4 regions of the Fusibacter sp. QWL-12 genome follow, and region 1 is predicted to be linked to each of the others. Evidence: riboswitches for the same ligand, from Rfam matches in the RefSeq annotation. Region 1 holds a riboswitch; each other region holds the start of a gene.
The links. A riboswitch is a leader RNA that binds a small molecule or an ion and turns the genes downstream of it on or off. The one in region 1 is predicted to bind cyclic di-GMP.
Positions count from the first base shown of each region.

Region 2: linked by a shared signal. The riboswitch ahead of AC4PID_RS09450 (MSCRAMM family protein) and the one ahead of AC4PID_RS08800 (Cna B-type domain-containing protein) in region 1 are both predicted to bind cyclic di-GMP.
Region 3: linked by a shared signal. The riboswitch ahead of AC4PID_RS12995 (transglutaminase-like domain-containing protein) and the one ahead of AC4PID_RS08800 (Cna B-type domain-containing protein) in region 1 are both predicted to bind cyclic di-GMP.
Region 4: linked by a shared signal. The riboswitch ahead of AC4PID_RS02875 (hypothetical protein) and the one ahead of AC4PID_RS08800 (Cna B-type domain-containing protein) in region 1 are both predicted to bind cyclic di-GMP.

Region 1 is NZ_CM178745.1:1,778,133-1,780,336, reverse strand. Features, by position in the region: gene AC4PID_RS08800 (Cna B-type domain-containing protein) at 1-819, opposite strand, end outside; cyclic di-GMP riboswitch class I at 847-952, opposite strand; gene AC4PID_RS08795 (hypothetical protein) at 1,019-1,276, opposite strand; gene AC4PID_RS08790 (LysM peptidoglycan-binding domain-containing protein) at 1,539-2,204, opposite strand, start outside.
Region 2 is NZ_CM178745.1:1,933,688-1,935,891, forward strand. Features, by position in the region: gene AC4PID_RS09445 (MATE family efflux transporter) at 1-791, opposite strand, end outside; cyclic di-GMP riboswitch class II at 990-1,073, shown strand; gene AC4PID_RS09450 (MSCRAMM family protein) at 1,099-2,204, shown strand, end outside.
Region 3 is NZ_CM178745.1:2,700,904-2,703,107, reverse strand. Features, by position in the region: gene typA (translational GTPase TypA) at 1-311, opposite strand, end outside; gene AC4PID_RS12995 (transglutaminase-like domain-containing protein) at 508-1,299, opposite strand; cyclic di-GMP riboswitch class I at 1,311-1,393, opposite strand; cyclic di-GMP riboswitch class I at 1,444-1,525, opposite strand; gene AC4PID_RS12990 (class D sortase) at 1,614-2,204, opposite strand, start outside.
Region 4 is NZ_CM178745.1:491,806-494,009, reverse strand. Features, by position in the region: gene AC4PID_RS02885 (type II secretion system protein) at 1-310, shown strand, start outside; gene AC4PID_RS02880 (PilW family protein) at 318-824, shown strand; cyclic di-GMP riboswitch class I at 951-1,033, shown strand; gene AC4PID_RS02875 (hypothetical protein) at 1,101-1,565, shown strand; gene AC4PID_RS02870 (prepilin-type N-terminal cleavage/methylation domain-containing protein) at 1,574-2,204, shown strand, end outside.

The DNA of each region.
Region 1 (2,204 bases):
CGGCATAAGTGTTGCAATTGCATATGCGTCTGAACCAACACCGAAGCCTATCGTATAAATTCTTACATCTGGAATATTATTTTTAGCTTCAACTGCTTGTAAAATCGTATTCCAAACATAGGTACCATTTGTATCATCACCATCACCAGTACCACGTCTGCTCTTAGAAGGTGAATAAAGACCATCGTAATAGTAAGTTGGTCTACCGTCACTCATTAGTATAATAACGGGTTTTCTATCGTTATCATTTGATGGTCGGTCTAAAATCGTCTTTTGCGCAAGGTAAAACGCATGTTGAATATTTGTACCACCATATGCGTTTAAATCATCGATATCGTCTTTTAAATTATTCTCATTATCAGTAAAATTTCTTACTAAAGAAGCTGAGCTACTATATTCAACAATAGCGACACGATTGCCATTAACGCCTAATAACGTTTCGACAGCATTTTTTGCTGCTGTTTTCAATTTTCCTAGTTTTCCATCGTCACCCATAGATCCTGAAGTATCTAAAACCAATACCACATCAAGCGTATCATTTGGTTTTGGGTTTGATACCATGTATTTTTGTCCAATGGCTCTGAGTGTGATATCGAAAATGCCATCACCAGCGTAGCTTACACTTTTATCAGTCCAAATTTGGCCATTCATCAAAGAGGTAGGTAATGAAGTGACTGGGTCATTGCCTGAGTCGGATATAATCACGCCCTCAGGCAATGCGAATGTAGGTGCTGGATACATACCAAACACCAGAATAAAGGTCAAGAGTAGTGCAAAGACACTCTTAACAGTTCTAAAGTGCTTACTTTCATTTTTCATAAGATTTCTCCTTTGCCAAATAGTTTCTTTGGCAGTCGGACGATCTTAGTTTAAATAAAAATCCCCATTTCTATTAAACTTTAGACTCCAGACTTTGCGTCGCCAGTTTTCACTGGGTTTGCCTTTTTCGTTAGTCAGATATTAGTTCTTTAATTCCTTACTAACAGCCCCATTTCTTTTAGTACATCACTCCTTTCAATTAAATCATTGGCTTCAATTCACCTTCGAACGAGGCAGCTAACCAAGTCCTTTTGGTTACAGAAACGTGATTTTGAATTCTTGACGCCTCGTTTAAAAGCTCAATCAATTCAATAACGCTTCTAAAATGAACTTTCTTACCTGTATCTAACCAATGAATCAAGCCCTGAAGGTTCTGATTCTCATTACTATATACAGTAACAAGAAAATTAGTTCCGCTAAGTTTCTTCCAATCATTTGGAACCTTTTCAACTTTCATAGTACCGCCTCCTAGGGCAAACCAAATTGCACTTAAGAGAATAATTCTCTTACTACTATCTTTACCCATTTCTGTGACATATCACGGACATCTCTGTGACATCTGTGTGACATGAATGTTATTTTAGAGTTTTTTCATAATTGTAATCGTTTCATTTAGGCTGAAGTTGTTGTAATTACAGCATTATAAACAAAAAAATAAAAAACGAGCCTTTAAAAGACTCGTTTAAAATTCGGAATGTTTTTAATTAAAACGACTTTAATTAAAATTTAACTTCTACTTTGTTTGCCCATGCTTTTTCTAATGTTTCTAAGAAAAGACCGTGTGCATCAGATAAAGACATTGTAGCACCTGTGATAACGTCAGCTAAAACTTCTTTTTCAGCATCTGTTAATGCATCAACTTTAGCTTGATCTTCTGGATTTAACTCAGTACCGATTTTGATTGGTTTACCAGCAGCATCAGTGTTTTTGTCAAACCAAGTTCTTAACTCAGCAACAGTTTTACCTACAAAGAATTTTTCATAGTTAGCCATTTGTTGGTACCACTCTAAACCAGTAGTAGCTCTAGCTCCCATGCCATAGTTTTCTTTTAATTCAGTTTTAGTCATGATAGCTTCTTCCATTTCAACTCTAGCTGCTTCTAATTCTTCAGCTGTAGCATCATCAGCTGGCCAGTAGAACTCGCCCATTGCTAATTCAACAACGTCTAAATCAACGCTGATGATTTTTCCATCTTGATCAAAGATTGCGCTTGCAGCAACTACGTTAAATTGGTGTTTGCCAGCAGTTCTAACTCTGAAGTTATCAAGCATAGCAAAACCAGTGTAGTATTTAGCTTCAGCAACTGGAGTAGTTACTTCAGTCATTTCACCAGCTTTAACGATAATTTTTTGACCCACTTCGATAACGTTAGGGTTTTTGATTTG
Region 2 (2,204 bases), 160 kb from region 1:
TAGATGAAGTAATTAATAACATAAATGCCAAGTGCAATCGTAATCATATTGAGTGAAGCTGGTATGCCTTGAGATAAAATGCTTTTAATTGTTTTAAACTGAATCAAGTTGAACTCTATTCGCCTTAAACCCAATAGCTTACGACATTTTAGCGCAAGATAAAAGTTCCCTGTCAATTGTACGATCACCGTAGCAAGTGCAACGCCAAATGTCCCCATTTTAGGAAGTCCAAATGGACCAAAGATAAATAGTGGATCTAGAATGATATTCATGATAAATCCAATAATGAGGAAATTTCTGTATGGCTTTGTTAGACCTCTAGATGAAAGTAAGGCGTTGAAGGCGGAATTAAGTCCAAAGAACAAAGTACCAGCATAAATCCCTCTCAGATATTGCACCCCTTTACCAAGTGTGTCTCCAGTTGCACCTAAAGCAGATAGTAAGATGGGTGAAAGCACAATTCCTGAAATAGAAAAAAGGATACTTACGATAAAGGTTAGAAAGATGCCATTTGCTGAGAGGACTCGTACTTCCTCTTCATTTTTTTTTCCTGCAGCGATAGAAAGAAGTGCAGAAAGACCAGTACTAATCCCTGCAGTTATAGCAATCAGCATAAAAAAGACTGAAAAGGATAAGGACATACCTGCAAGTGATGACGTACTTAGCTTGCCCGCATAAAACGTATCAACTACATTAAACATCGTGTTGAAAAACATGCCAATACTCACGGGGATCGCCATGGTTAAAATTTGTTTTTTTATATTACCCTTCGTATAATCCTCTGGAACCATTTGCACCTCTTTATCAATTAAGGTTTTCTTAGTTATAAGGTATAATACCCAAAATGGGCCAGCACTATCAGCTTGACAGATACAACTGTGGTCTTAACTGGAGCCGGTTTGCATAATTTATGTTATGTCACGCATATGTCACACAGATGTCCTACTTATGTCACGTTGTGAGGGTATACATCTACCAGAGGTATAAAGAACTTGAAAAGAAGTGATGAAGTGCATTTTTTATGTGGGCACTTTAAATGCATGGAACTTATAGTGCAACCGGCTTTTCTTAAAACGATGTTTTAAGAAAGGGGTAATTATGAAAGCGAGGTTTAAACGCTATCTAGCGATAGCAATGACGGTTCTTATCATCGTATCTATGATCCCAACAGTGTTTGCTGCTACAAATGGCGAAGTTGTAGAAGGTAATAACCCTGACAAGGATCATGACATTCTTAATTCAGATTCAGGCAGTATTTATCTAGATGTATCAGACTATAACTGTGTAAAGTTTGACGAAGTTATAGTCGAAGGTAAATCATATGATTACGGATTTGGATCTGTTGTTTTTACTAAAGTTGATGTCGATGAGCCAGATGGAGTGGATAAAGACCCTAAACCACCTAAACCACAAAATTGGTCTTGGACATCTACTTCACCGATCAGCTATTTCTTTATAAAAACGGGGAATTTCAAACCTGATAAAGCGCCTTATTATATTGAGGGTCAAGAAAATCAAACCGCTTATCTTTTTAATATAGGTGGTGCAACCAGTGGAGAGTTTGTCATTCCAACGCAACAAGGAATTAGCCACTTCTTCGTCTTTACAAAGACACCTGACAAGGGCACGATTAAAGTGCTGAAAACGCTATCAGGTGATCCACCACCTACTAGTGCAACGTTTACATTTGAGCTTTATGAAGACAAAGAGCCACTTGGAAGTCCTATAGATACAATTACCATCACGGGTGCAAATGAGGGCTACTTTAAAGATGTAAAATTTGGCAACTATATCGTGAAAGAGGTAAGTATTCCTGATAAGTACCATGTAACTACAAATGATCAAGAAGTTACAGTTGTATTAAATAATCTTTCGCCAACTGTCACCTTTAATAATGAATATACAGAGAAATATACAATTTCAGTTAAAAAAATCATTACAGGAGATACACCACCAGAAGGAATTGAATTTACTTTTAATTTAATTGATGTGAGCAGTGATAAAATTCTACAAACAGCAAAAATTAAAGAAAATGAAGTCTTTAATTTTGATCCTGTACCAGCAGGACAATATAAAATTGAAGAGGTTAATTTACCAGATGGGTTTACAGCAGTGACTGAAAATCCAAGCGCTGTGTCAGTAGATGGACGCAACCCTAGTCCGCTAATTACTTTCACTAACAATTATGAAAAAGATAAGTTTAA
Region 3 (2,204 bases), 920 kb from region 1:
CTAGAGTCAACCAATAAGATTACGGTATCAACCGTTTTCATTATTCTTTCTACCTCTGACGAGAAGTCAGCATGGCCCGGTGTATCTACAATATTGATCTTGTAATCATTGTACATAATAGAACAGTTTTTTGAGTAAATGGTGATGCCTCTTTCTCTTTCCAAATCATTACTGTCCATAACACATTCTGGCACGAACTCATTTGCTCTAAAAACATTGCTTTGATTTAAAAATGCGTCAACTAAAGTTGACTTTCCTGCATCAACGTGAGCGATAACCGCAATATTGATGATGCCTTTGTTTTTTAACATTTATATCTCCTAAACTAATAAAGCGTAATATTCAACCTTATAATAATATCTTATTTTTGTTGTAAAAGATATCATAATTTTAAAAAAAGACAAAAAAATAAAAATCTTCGGACATCAAATCCTCAGATTTTACCACAAAAATGTGTGATCAATAAAAAAACTGCACTGCAGTTACCTACAGAACAGTTAAGAAGGCTTAATAAACTTTTGAAACACTATATTCTTTTGCTAATTTATACATAGATACCGTTTTATTTGCTTGAACATAAGATGCATCAACTGTCGTATCTACTGTTTTCCAAGTACCATTAATATAGACTTCATTCCATGCATGATAGACATCACCAGTATTCGTTGAGTAACCTTTTACAAGTTTCGTAGGAATCCCAACACTTCTTGTCATTGCAGCGAATAATGCCGAATAATCATAACAAATGCCATTTTTTGAAGCAAATGTACTATCAACATTTGGGAAGTAACCACTAGTTACAGTTTTAGCTTTATTATAATCGTATTTATAGTTTTTGGTAATATAGTTATAAATCGCTTTTACTTTTGCATCATCAGAAGTTAAATTTTTTGTGAGCTCATATGCCTTTTGTACAGCTAGTGTATCTTCATTCCATTCTATATCTTGAATTGAATTAAGATATACGACATTAGAGTTTGCCAAATTTAACGTAACCGATGTTTTAGTAAGCTCTTTGTAACTATTTCCAGTGGTATTTTGCATCAATCTCACTGTGTAAGTGCCATTTCCAAGTTGTAACGGAAATTGATTAACATCTGTGTCAACGATTGGATAAGAGTATCTTTGACCATCTTTTTCAACTAACAATAAAATTTTACTGCTACTTAATGTGCTATATTCAACGTTTACGATTCCTGTTGCCAAATCTGCTTGAATGGTTTGAGTTGCACCAAAACTGGTAAACGATGCACTGACCAAAACAACTGTCATCACTAATAAACTCAATATTTTTTTCATGTTTCTCTCCCTTCGGTAGCTAGGCTGCCATTCCTTATGGAAAGGCCCTATAGCTTTGCGTCCCATCGTTTCCAATGGTTTGCCGTTATCGGTGAGAGGTTCGTTTCACGTAATGAAATTTTCAAAAAATAGAAAATCTCCTCATTCGGCGACTGGCTGCCACTCCTTTCGGAAAGGCCCTATAGTTTTGCGTCCCATCGTTTCCGATGGTTTGCCTTTGTCGTGAAAAGACATCTCTTCACAGAATATTTACTTCTATGCTAATAGTATACCACACTTCTAATTTTGTACAATTACAAAAACATTACGACTTTTTATGGATTTTGTAAAGCGTGTATGATTAAACGATGCGTTGGGTTCTTTACAGGATCACAGGTAACCAAGGTTAAAATTTTATCTTCATTATTTTTATATAATACAGAAATTTCAGTTGGCTCTACGATAAGGGTCTCATATACGGTGTACTTATAGACCTTATTATCTGTAGTGATTTCAATGATGTCGCCTTTACCTAACTCGTCCAATCGATTAAAAAACAAGCCATATGATCTACCTCTATGTCCCGCTATACCTACATTTCCGATTTCACCAAACTCTGAAGTGCCTGCAATTACAGCAGCTCCTCTATTCAAATTTTTATCTGTTGCACCCATTAGGATCGGCATTATCAAATTGATTTTGGATATTTTAATTTTCCCAATAACACTTTTGTCTACAGTTTTCGCTTTTTCTGTTGTTGCTTCCGTCGATGCCTCTATTGATTCTGTCACATCTGTAGATGTTTCAACTGTCGTTTCTTCCTCACTCGCTTCTATCGCATCACTAGCTTCATAAATTGCCTGTAAAGCAAGAAAATCTGCCTCGGCTTGTTGATCTGCTTCTTCATTTAATGTCAATTGACTGTC
Region 4 (2,204 bases), 1.3 Mb from region 1:
GACTTTAGTAGAAATTATAATGGCGATTGCATTAATTGGTATAATCACCATTTCTATTATGACGTTGCTAACTTCTGGCTTTACACAAATTACTTCCTCTGGCGAAAGAGCGAAAGCATTATTTCAAGCTCAAGCACAAATAGAATCGGATATTAATGATATTGGACAAAGTGCAAGTGATGCATCTGAAACCTTGACATTAAAGATAGACGACACTGAGATAATCGTTCCAGGTAAAGTAAAATCCGTTAATACAGCTTTGCCGAATGGTAGATCCGTACAAATTGAAATATTCCAACCCTATAAATGAGGTTTTAATGAAAAAAACGTATAGAGGATTAACGTTAGTTGAACTTATAGTTGTCATTGCACTAATTGGTGTTGTGATCACAGTTGCATCATCAATTATGCTTTTTGGACAGAAGACAGCAAATTTATCGGAAGAAACAGCAATGAATCAGTTCGATGTAAGACAACCTATAAAAGGATTTTCCAACCAAATTAGATATGCAAGTGATTTAGAAATATTAGACTCAGATCCTTTAAGCTATGAAAGTGGCTATCATTACATCATTTTTGATGACGCGACAAATACGATAAAATATGTTGAGGACACAGTAGAAAAGTCAATTACAGGACTAACAACTATATCAGATTTAACTTTTTCAGTATCAAAAAATAACGCAAATCTAAAACAGATTAACTTTACATTTGGTAAAGTAGATTCGACGCAATATGATTTAACCACTTCACTTATTATTAATAATCTCTCAGATACCGGTGTGAAAGGTGTATCAACAGGGATTGGAGTGAAGTATAAATAAGGCTAACAATGATGAACTCTTTAGAAGTGGGGACTTTTAAGAGCATTGTTATTATAGAATAGAAATGGGAAGCTCATAAAATTTATTGCGTATCTTTAAGTAGATACGCTGATTTTCGTGCTTCTCTAAAGATGAGGGCAAAGTACTTGAAAAAGTACGACGCAAAGCATGAAGTCTAAGGTTTATACTATGGCGGTTCGGCTGCAGTCTAATTAGGCTGTGGTTTTTTTGTGTTAAAATCACAGCCTATAAGCCTAGACTTTGAGGAGGGTGGAAATGAAGAAATATTTAAATGAACTGAATACTATAAAGGATGAACAAGGTGCATCGCTGGTTTTTGTTTTAATGGTTATGTTGGTTGTGTTGATTTTTAGCACGTCAGCTATGGCAATCTTTAGTGCGAATTTAAAACAAGCGAAACAGCAACAAGATCGACTTGAAGCTTATTATTTATCTTATTCAGGAATAGAAATGGCTTTTGAATCATTAATTTCAGATGATATGGAGAAAACAAAGGAAATTCTAAACGCTGCGTCAGCGGATTTTGCACTTGTGACCAATGATATTGCCTTTGGAAATGGTTTGATCGATATAAAGGCAGAAAAATCAAAAGATCCAGGGGTTGATGGATGGATCAAAATCACATCGACAGCAGAACTCTCAAAAAATCATATGGTCTATATCCGCAGTATGTATTTTAATCCGGATAACCCAAATGAAACATTCTGGATCAATGAGTAGGAGGCGTTATGAAAAAAGTAAAAGGATTTACTCTAATTGAGTTAATTATTGTTATTGCACTTTCTTCAATCGTTCTTCTAGCTGCTTCAAATATGATGATATTTGGAATGAAAGCTCAGAGCATAACCTTGGACGAGTTTGAGGTGCAATCTGCTTTAAGGATTATGACAGAGAAGATAAATGTGGTTTCGAGAGATGCAGCAGGTGCGTTTTTGCTACATAGAGAGAATACTTTGAATATGACCAGTGGCTGGAACTATATTATGCTCAATGATGATCAAACTAAATTGGTCGAGTACGTATGGGATGAAGCGAGTGGTAAGCATATCGTTCAAGATATTTTTTCGGGAATTGAAGGAGTCACTTTGGATTTGGTTTTTACAAAAGATGCAGACCCAGACGAAGACAAATTGGTCACATATGAGCTCAAACTGAAGAAAAATGGCAATGAAAGAGTGATAGATTCTACCGTTGAATCAGTAAATGCATTACAAGTTGTAGATAGAGCATATGGTAAAGTGGCAAATACAATATCCTATAGGAATGACAAACGGGTTACTGATATCGTTACTTCACAAGCTGCTGTCGCAATGGTACTCGATACTTCTGGTAGTATGGACAGACAATTGAATGGCAATT